Regions from separate parts of the Methylobacterium sp. 1030 genome, predicted to be linked through region 3. Evidence: predicted binding sites of a transcription regulator. Region 3 holds the regulator's gene; each other region holds the start of a gene.
The links. Region 3 encodes PhoB, which activates phosphate uptake and scavenging genes when phosphate is short. Its sites were predicted from a motif close to TGTCATNNANCTGTCAT; they were not measured.
Positions count from the first base shown of each region.

Region 1: a site for PhoB is predicted at 1,774-1,790, ahead of phnD (phosphate/phosphite/phosphonate ABC transporter substrate-binding protein). Genes of this name have one in related genera too.
Region 2: a site for PhoB is predicted at 1,184-1,200, ahead of ABIC30_RS23160 (inorganic phosphate transporter). Genes of this name have one in related genera too.

Region 1 covers NZ_JBEPKM010000025.1:49,952-53,219, forward strand. Annotated here, with positions in the region: gene ABIC30_RS27565 (alpha/beta fold hydrolase) at 75-1,124, shown strand; gene ABIC30_RS27570 (cytochrome P460 family protein) at 1,190-1,702, shown strand; gene phnD (phosphate/phosphite/phosphonate ABC transporter substrate-binding protein) at 1,905-2,927, shown strand; gene phnC (phosphonate ABC transporter ATP-binding protein) at 2,924-3,268, shown strand, end outside.
Region 2 covers NZ_JBEPKM010000017.1:14,386-17,653, forward strand. Annotated here, with positions in the region: gene ABIC30_RS23155 (ceramide glucosyltransferase) at 1-1,052, opposite strand, end outside; gene ABIC30_RS23160 (inorganic phosphate transporter) at 1,250-2,878, shown strand; gene ABIC30_RS23165 (hypothetical protein) at 2,968-3,219, opposite strand; gene ABIC30_RS23170 (Ros/MucR family transcriptional regulator) at 3,223-3,268, opposite strand, start outside.
Region 3 covers NZ_JBEPKM010000016.1:61,235-64,502, forward strand. Annotated here, with positions in the region: gene pstB (phosphate ABC transporter ATP-binding protein PstB) at 1-251, shown strand, start outside; gene phoU (phosphate signaling complex protein PhoU) at 361-1,080, shown strand; gene phoB (phosphate regulon transcriptional regulator PhoB) at 1,203-1,898, shown strand; gene ABIC30_RS22450 (protein-disulfide reductase DsbD family protein) at 2,078-3,268, opposite strand, start outside.

The sequences.
Region 1 (3,268 bases), on a different contig from region 3:
TCCTCTCAAAGCGCGGTGTCGAGCATCGGGATAGGTTTCGCTCCATCGAAGACTTTCCGACGAGGGAGCCGTCCATGGCCCGCGAGACCGATCCCGACACATCCGCCTGGAGCCGCCGCCGCCTCCTGAAGAGCGCGGTAGCCACCGCCGCCCTCGCCGAGCTCGGCCTCGGCCGGACCGCGCGGGCGCAGGGCGGCTCGGCCCCCGGCGCCCCGGTCCCCGGCGCCATGCCGAGCGTCCTGAAGCAGGTCGAGGCCGGCGTGCTCGACGTCGGCTACGTCGATGCCGGTCCCGCCGACGGTCCGGCGGTCATCCTGCTGCACGGCTGGCCCTACGACATCCACGCCTTCGCGGAGGTCGTTCCGATCCTCACGGCGGCCGGGTACCGGGTGATCGTGCCGTACCTGCGCGGCTACGGCACCACCCGTTTCCTGGCGTCGGACACGGTCCGGAACGGCGAGCAGGCGGCACTCGCGGTGGACGTCATCGCCCTGATGGACGCCCTGAAGATCCCCCAGGCCGTCCTGGGCGGCTTCGACTGGGGCGCGCGGACTGCCGACATCGTCGCGGCGCTGTGGCCGGAGCGGTGCCGGGCGCTGGTGGCGGTCAGCGGCTACCTGATCGGCAACCAGGAGGCCGGCAAGAAGCCGCTGCCGCCGCGGGCCGAGCTGTCCTGGTGGTACCAGTTCTACTTCGCCACCAGCCGGGGGCGGGCCGGCTACGAGGCCTACCGCGCCGACTTCGCCAAGCTGATCTGGCAGACCGCCTCGCCGCGCTGGCGCTTCGACGACGCCACCTTCGCGCGGAGTGCCCCAGCCCTCGACAACCCGGATCAAGTCAGCATCGTCATCCACAATTACCGCTGGCGGATGGGCCTCGCCGAGGGCGAGCGCCGGTACGATGCGCTGGAGAGCCGCCTCGCGCAGGCGCCCACGATCGGCGTGCCGACCATCACCCTGGAGGGCGACGCGAACGGCGCCCCGCATCCGGATCCCGCCAGCTACGCGGCCAAGTTCACCGGACGCTACGCGCACCGGCTGATCACCGGCGGGATCGGCCACAACCTCCCGCAGGAAGCCCCGCGCGCCTTCGCGCAGGCCGTGATCGACGCGGCCGCGGCCTGACCGCGCCGGCGCGGCCGGATCATCCCCGGACACACGATCATCCCGAGACGATGACGGAGGTTGCCATGCGGTTCCTGGCTGTCGCGCTGCCGGCCCTGCTCGCTGCGGGCCTGATTTTGGGAGGCTCCGCGGTGCGCGCCGTGGATGCCGGGACCGCCCCGGCGGCCTCGCCGATCTACGGCGTCACCGTCCCGGACGGGTACCGCGACTGGCAGCTCGTCGGCGTCGCGCAGGAGACCGGGGCCCTCGACGAGCTGCGCGCCGTGGTCGGCAACGCGCGGGCGCTGGACGCCTACCGGTCGGGCACCCTGCCGTTCCCGGACGGGACGGTGCTGGTGAAGCGCGCCTGGACGCGGGTGCCGTCCGCGGAGTTCGCCCCGGCCTTCGTGCCCGGCGGCGCCACGACGGTTCAGGTCATGGTGAAGGATTCGCGGCGCTACGCGGCGACGGGGGGCTGGGGGTTCGGGCGCTTCGTCGACGGCAAGCCCGCGGACGCGGCCCAGCACGAGACCTGCTTCGCCTGCCACAGCGCGAATGTCCGGGACCACGACTACGTGTTCACGCGGCTCGCGCCCTGAGGCCGGCCGCCGCCCGGACGGCCGCCCGGACGGCCGCCACGACGCCCCTGTCAGCGCGCGGCTTCCCTCAACGTCCTCTCGCTGTCGCGCCTTGCGTCTCCCGTCAGCCGGCGCCTACACCTTTGCCGGCTCAAGCTCGGCCCGGACCGGGCGGGACATGACGGCGCCGGCCCGAGGCACGGCCCCGCAGGGAGGATAGCGCGTGACGATCGCCCGATACGGCGCAGCCCTGGCGCTGCTCTGCGGCTTCGGTTTCCTGTCGCCCCTCAGGGCCGACGAGTGCCCCAACCGCGGCCAACTCGACGACGCCTACTGCGACGCCAACAAGGACCTCGTCGCCGACGTCCCGGCCAAGACCCGCGACCCGAGCGTGATCGTCTTCGCCTACACGCCGGTGGAGGATCCCGCGGTCTACGAGAACTCGTTCAAGCCGTTCACGACCTACCTGAGCCAGTGCACGGGCAAGCGCGTCGTCTACTACCCGGTCCAGTCGAACTCCGCCGAGATCGAGGCGATGCGCTCCGGCCGGCTCACGGTGGCGGGCTTCTCGACCGGGCCCCTCGGCTTCGCGGTGAACATGGCCGGCGCGATCCCGTTCGCCGCCAAGGGCACCGAGAAGGGCGCCGAGGGCTACAACCTGATCGTCGTGGTGAAGGCGAGCAGCCCCTACAGGACGCTGGCCGACCTCAAGGGCAAGCGCGTGGCCCACACGGCGCCGTCGTCGAATTCCGGCAACCTCGCGCCCAAGGCGCTGTTCCCCGAGCAGGGGCTGAAGCCCGGCGAGGACTACAAGCTCATCTACTCGGGCGGCCACGACAAGTCGGCGCTGGGCGTCGGCACCGGCGACTACGACGCCGCCCCGGTGGCCTCGGACGTGTTCTACCGGATGGTCGCCCGCGGCACGATCAAGGGCGACGATTACCGGGTGATCTACACGAGCGAGAAGTTCCCGACCTCGGGTTTCGCCTACGCCCACGATCTCAAGCCGGAACTCGCCGAGAAGCTGAAGCAATGCTTCTACGACTTCCGCTTCCCGCCCGACATGGTGAAGGATTTTGAGGGCGACGACCGGTTCGCGCCGATCACCTACCTCAAGGACTGGGCGATCGTCCGCAAGGTCGCGGAGGAATCGGGCACGCCGTACAACAAGGTCGCCTACGAGCGCGAGGCTGCCCGCGAGGCCGAGGCAGCGCGCAAGAAGGCCGCGGGCGCCCCTAAGCCGTGACTCAGGCCGTGACGCAGGCCGTGACGGCGGGGAGCGCGGCGCGCGCGGTGGCGGCCGGACCCGAGGGCGATCCCCGCGCCCTAGTGATCCGCGGGCTGACCAAGGCGTACCGGGCCGGCCAGCCGGTCCTGAAGGGCATCGACCTCGTGGTGCCGGGCACCGGGCTCACGGCGATCATCGGGCCGTCCGGCACCGGCAAGAGCACCCTGATCCGCTGCATCAACCGGCTGGTCCAGCCGACCTCGGGGGAGATCCTGTTTAGAGGCGAGGACCTCGCCCGGCTCTCCGGCCCCGCCCTGCGCCGGGCGCGGCGCCGGATCGGGATGGTGTTCCAGGAGTAC
Region 2 (3,268 bases), on a different contig from region 3:
CCGACCCAGATCGCCGGGATCAGGGCGTCGCGCGCCAGGAAGGCCGCCAGCGTGCGGGGCGAGCGGTGCCAGCCCGCGCGGGCCGCGAGCCGGTGCTCGGCGGCATAGCACAGGGCGGCGAGGCCGGCAGCGCCCGCGAGGCCCGCGAGGCTTCCGGCCCAGAGGGCGACGAGGAGCGCCGGCAGCAGGACGCCGCTGCCGATCTCGGGGGCGAAGAACAGCGGGAAGGTCACGCGGCGCAGGCGCGCCCAGCGCAGCTGCCGCGACCAGACCTCCCGGAAGCCGCGCGGGCCGAGCGGCTGCTCGAACGGGCTCGCCACGAGGTGGACCCGCTTGCCGGCGGCACGCACGAGCTTGGTGGCGGCCGCGTCCTCGGCGATCTCGGCCGCGAGCGCCTGGAGGCCGCCCTGCGCCTCCAGGAAGGGCTTGTGCCAGAGCATGCTCTTGCCCTGCGCGAAGCCCAGCCCGAAGGCCTCGGCGGCGTATTGCCAGCGCGCCTGCAGGGTGTTCAGGAAGGCGCACTCCACCTCCGCCATGAAGCTGCCCGGGCGGGCGCCGGCCGGGGTGGAGCAGACGAGCCCGGTATCGGCGCGCCACGCCGCCTGCAGCCGCTGGAGGTAGTCCGGCGGCATGGCGACGTTGGAATCGGCGAGCACCACCCAGTCGTGGGCGGCGGCGCGCCAGCCGCGCAGGCAGTTGTTGAGCTTCGGGTTCGCGCTGACGCGCTCGTCGCCGAGGATCAGGCGGGCGGGCACGTGCGGGTGGGCCTCGATCAGGCGCTCCACCATCGGGACGATCGGGTCGGCCGGGTCGGCCACGCAGAAGATCAGCTCGTAGGACGGGTAGTCGAGACGGACGCTGCGGAGGAGCATCTCCTCGCTGTAGGCCTCGACCCCGCGCAGGGGGCGGACCAGGGAGACGGGCGCGCCGTCCGGGAACCGCGACGGGCCGTGGTCCCGGCCGAGGCGCCGGGCCGCGACGGCGATGCTGCCGATCTGGACGACGGCCAGGAGCGCGCCGAGGGACAGGGCCGGCACCGTGGCGTCAATCATGCGGATCCCTCGTGCGATCGGGCGAGCGGTCCGGTCCGCTAGCGGCCGGACCGCGTCAGGCGTGTGACAGCGCCGCCCGACGCTCTCGGACACGCTCTCGGACACGCTCGCCGACGCGCGGCGTCGCGGGCCGTCACCCAACCGTCACCGCGCGGTTTTAATCCCCGCTCACCACGAAAGATTCCGCGCGAGGGTTCATGTCCGATACCGCCGTGATGCCGTCGGGGGCGGCGGGAGGCCGGAAGGCGGGCGGCCCGCGCCTCGACCACGGGATGCATCTCGGCGGGGTGGTGGCGTTCCTGCTCGTCCTCGTGGCGGGCCTGGGCTACGCGGTGCTGAGCCTCATCGCGGACATGAACGCGGTCGGGGAAGCGCCCCTGGCCTACGGCGCCTTCGCGCTGCTCGGCCTCGCCCTGCTGATCGCCCTCGCCTTCGAGTTCGTGAACGGCTTCCACGACACCGCCAACGCGGTCGCCACGGTGATCTACACGCACTCGATGCCGCCGCTCGTCGCGGTGATCTGGTCGGGCGTGTTCAACTTCCTCGGCGTGATGCTGTCCTCGGGCGCCGTGGCCTACGCGATCGTCACGCTGCTGCCGGTCGAGCTGATCCTCAACGTCGGCTCGCACGCGGGCTACGCGATGATCTTCGCGCTGCTGCTGGCGGCCATCATCTGGAACCTCGGGACCTGGGCGTTCGGGCTGCCGAACTCGTCGTCCCACGCGCTGATCGGCTCGGTGCTCGGCGTCGGCCTCGCCAACCAGCTGATGAACGGCGGCGACGGCACCGCGGGCGTCGACTGGACCCAGGCGCTCAACGTGTTCAAGGCGCTGCTGTTCTCGCCGGTCTGCGGCTTCGTGCTCGCGGCGCTGCTGCTGCTCGCCCTGAAGGTCACGGTCCGCCGCAGGGACCTCTACGAGGCGCCCGCGGGCGAGGCGCCGCCGCCCCCGTGGATCCGCGGCCTGCTGATCCTCACCTGCACGCTGGTCTCGTTCTTCCACGGCGGCAATGACGGGCAGAAGGGCATGGGCCTGATCATGCTGATCCTGATCGGCGCCGCCCCCACCGCCTACGCGCTCAACCGCACCATGGCGGACGACACGACGCCCGCCTTCGTGCAGGCCTCGACGGCGGCGAGCGCGGTGTTCTCCGCCCGCGCCCCCGGCGCCGCGGTGCCGGACGCCGCGGCCGCGCGCCGGACCGTGACGGAGGCGCTCAAGACCAAGGCGCTGAACACGCCGCCCGTCTACGCGGCGCTGGCGGCGCTCTCGAACGACATCGCCGCCAGCGTGAAGAATTACGGCGCGATCCGCACGGTGCCGGCCGCCCAGACCCAGAACCTGCGCAGCGACATGTACCTCGCCGCCGACGCGGTGCGCGTCCTGCCGGGCGCCGGGGCGGACTTCTCGGAAGCCGACAAGGCCGACCTGAAGCGCTACGCGGGCCTGCTCAACGACGGCACGCGCTACATCCCGGGCTGGGTCAAGGTCTGCGTCGCCCTGGCGCTGGGTCTCGGCACCATGGTCGGATGGAAGCGCATCGTCGTCACGGTGGGCGAGAAGATCGGCAAGACCCACCTGACCTACGCGCAGGGCGCGTCGGCCGAGATCGTCGCCGCCGGCACGATCGGGCTGGCCGAGCTCTACGGCCTGCCGGTCTCGACCACCCACATCCTGTCGTCGGGCGTCGCCGGCACGATGGCGGCCAACGGCTCGGGCCTCCAGATGTCCACGGTGCGCAACATGGCGCTCGCCTGGATCCTGACCCTGCCGGCGGCGATCACCCTCGCGGCCGCTCTCTTCTACCTCCTGCGCCACGTGTTCTGACGCGGGTCCGGCCGGACGGGCCGGAGACCGCGCTCCGCCCCCCGACGAAGTGACCCGGTCTCCGGCCTCCCGCAGCGCGCCACGGCGCTTCAGGAACTCGCCATCGCCCGCACGAAGGCCAGGCAGGTCCGGCGCGCCGCCGGACTGTCGATCGCCACGAAGGCCGAGACGAGGTCGGCCGCCTGGGTCATGGCCGCGTCGGGCCGGTCGGCATCCGGGTAGAAGCTCGCCACCGGCACGTCGAGGATGCCGGCGATGCGGCTCAGGGCGTCGCTCGTGCGCGCCGCCCCCGGTACCGGCGCGCGGTCCCGGGCCGGATCCGCGGAAGCGTCGGGCGCCATCGCTCAGGCCGCCTTGTGGCCGAGCTGGATCGCCCGGGCGATCTCCGAG
Region 3 (3,268 bases):
TCCTGTTCGACGAGCCGACCTCGGCCCTCGACCCGATCTCGACCGGCCGCATCGAGGAGCTGATCGAGCAGCTGCGCGACGAGTTCACCATCGTGATCGTCACGCACAACATGCAGCAGGCGGCGCGCATCTCGCAGTTCACCGCCTTCATGTATCTGGGGCAGCTCGTCGAGTTCGGTCCGACCAACCGGATGTTCATGAACCCGACGGAACGCCGCACGCAGGACTACATCACCGGCCGCTTCGGCTAGTCTGCCGGGCCGCTCCGGTCCCGGGACCGCCGCTCGCGTCTCCGGCGCGCCGGCGGGTCCCGCAAGCCTCCCGGAGGGCCGTCCCCGGGACCCCATCGAAGGATCCGCCATGCCCGGCCATATCGTCACCTCCTACGACACCGACCTGGAGAACCTGCGTCGCTCGATCTCGGAGATGGGCGGCGTCGCCGAGAAGATGACCGCGGAGGCGACCGACGCCCTCGTGCGCCGGGACGACACGCTCGCCCAGGCGGTGATCCTCGCCGACAAGCGCCTCGACGCGCTGCAGCGGGACATCGAGGAGCGCGCCGTGCTGCTGATCGCCCGGCGCCAGCCCCTGGCGATCGACCTGCGCGAGACCATCTCGGCGATCCGCGTCTCCGGCGATCTGGAGCGGATCGGCGACCTCGCCAAGAACGTCGCCAAGCGCGTGGTGGCGATCTCCGACCAGGCGCCGGCCCAGAAGATCGTGCTCGGCGTGCGCCACATGAGCGACCTCGCCGAGGGTCAGCTCAAGGACGTGCTCGACGCCTACGGGAGCCGCGACGTCCAGGCGGCCCACGACGTCTGGGAGCGCGACGGCGAGATCGACGCCCTGTACAATTCCCTGTTCCGCGAGCTCCTGACCTACATGATGGAGGATCCGCGCAACATCTCGTTCTGCACGCATCTCCTGTTCTGCGCGAAGAACGTCGAGCGCATCGGCGACCACACCACCAACATCGCCGAGACGATCCACTACCTCGCCACGGGCGAGACGCTGGCGGGTGACCGGCCGAAGAACGACGCGTCGAACTACGCGACCGTGGACGGCGTGCAGGCGCCGTGAGGCGCCGACCCCGGCGCCTTCCTGTGGGCGCGGCCGGGGTCACTCTCCGTGCGGGTTGAGGCGGGGCGGCGCCTCCTGCACCATCCGGGGACCGCCCGCAGAACGAGTCTTCGAACGTGAGCATGCAAGTCCTGATCGTCGAGGACGAGGAGGCCCTGAGCACGCTGCTCCGCTACAACCTGGAGGCCGAGGGCTTCCTGGTGGATTCGGCGGCGCGCGGCGACGACGCCGAGCTGCTCCTGGCGGAGCGGATCCCGGACCTCGTCCTGCTCGACTGGATGCTGCCCGGCCTCTCGGGGATCGAGCTGTGCCGCCGGATCCGGGCGCGCCGGGAGACCGAGCGCCTGCCGGTGATTATGCTCACCGCCCGGGGCGAGGAGGGCGACCGCGTCCGCGGTCTCGGCACGGGCGCCGACGACTACATCGTCAAGCCGTTCTCGGTCCCGGAGCTGCTCGCCCGGATCCGCGCGCTCCTGCGCCGGGCCAAGCCCGCCCACGTCTCGGACCGGCTAGCGGCCGGCGACCTGGAACTCGACCGCACCGGCCACCGCGTCCGCCGCGGCGGCGAGGAGCTGCATCTGGGCCCCACGGAGTTCCGGCTCCTGGAATTCCTGATGCTGGCGCCGGGCCGGGTCTTCTCCCGCGAGCAGCTCCTCGACGGGGTGTGGGGCCACGACGTCTACATCGACGAGCGTACCGTCGACGTCCATGTCGGGCGGCTGCGCAAGGCGCTGAACGGCCCGCGCCAGACCGACCCGATCCGTACGGTCCGGGGCTCGGGCTACGCCTTCGACGAGACCTTCTCGCTGGAGGCCTGAGGCGGCCTCACTGGCCGTCCGGATAGGACTTCGCTCCGGCGCACCGTCATCGCGAGCGCAGCGAAGCGACCCAGGGCGGCGGGACGCCGATGCGCGCGGCGCTGCTGGGTTGCTTCGCTCCGCTCGCAAAGACGGTGGGACGGGCCCGCGAAGATCCGCGCGTCCCGGTCTCCAGGGATTCAGCGCGCCAGCGCCGCGCTCCGGCCCGAGGCGGCCGGCACCGCCTCCAGCGCCGCCAGGACCGTCCCCTCGGTGAGGATCTGCGGCAGCACCTGGGGCTCTCCCGTCCCGGTATAGAGCAGGTAGAGCGGGACGCCGCTGCGCCCGTGCTTCTCCAGGAGGCGGGTAATCTCGGGGTTCTGGTTGGTCCAGTCGCCCTTCATGTAGGTCACGCCGCGCTCGGCCATCGCGGCCCGCACGGCCTTGGTGTTGAGCGAGGTCGCCTCGTTGACCGCGCAGGTGATGCACCACGCGGCGGTCATGTCCACGAAGACGGGGCGGTGCGCGTCGACCAGGGCGTCGAGGCGCGCCTGCGTGAACGGCTCGATCCCGTCGGCGGCGGCCTGCGCGGCCGGCGCGGCGCGGTCCCGGGGCAGGGTGACGGCGAGGGCCCCGACGGCGATCAGCGCCAGCGCGGCGGCGGCCTGCGCGACCCGGCCGGCCCGCGGCGGGGCGGCGCGGCCGTGCTCCCAGGCCCAGGCGGCGAAGCCCACGAGGACGAGGCCGATCAGCGCCGCCAGCAGCCCGCGCGGGTCGACCTGCTGCGCCAGCACCCAGATCAGCCACGCCACGGTGGCGTAGACCGGGAAGGCCAGCACCTGCTTGAGGGTCTCCATCCAGGCGCCCGGCCGCGGCAGCGCCCGCAGGGCCGGCGGCCAGAGGGTCAGGAGCAGGAAGGGCAGGGCGAGGCCGAGGCCGAGGCTCGCGAAGACGGCGAGCGCCACGCCGGCGCTCTGGGTCAGCGCGAAGCCCACCGCCGAGCCCATGAACGGCGCCGTGCAGGGCGTCGCCACCAGGGTCGCGAGCACGCCGGTGAAGAACGAGCCGCTCAGGCCGCCGCGCCGGGTGAGGCCGTCGCCGAGGCCGGCGAGCCGGCCTCCGACATGGACCGCGCCCGAGAGGCTCAGGCCCATCGCGAACAGCAGGTAGGCGAGCCCCGCCACGATGGCGGGCGACTGGAGCTGGAACCCCCAGCCGATCGCGGCCCCGCCGCTCTTCAGGCCGATCAGCGCGGCGGCGAGCGCCAGGAAGCTCGCCAGGACGCCGGCCGTGTAGGCGAGGCCGTGGAGCCGCAGCCGAGCCGGCCCCTCGCCCGCGTGCCGCACGAGGCCGAGCACCTTGATCGACAGGACCGGGAAGACGCAGGGCAT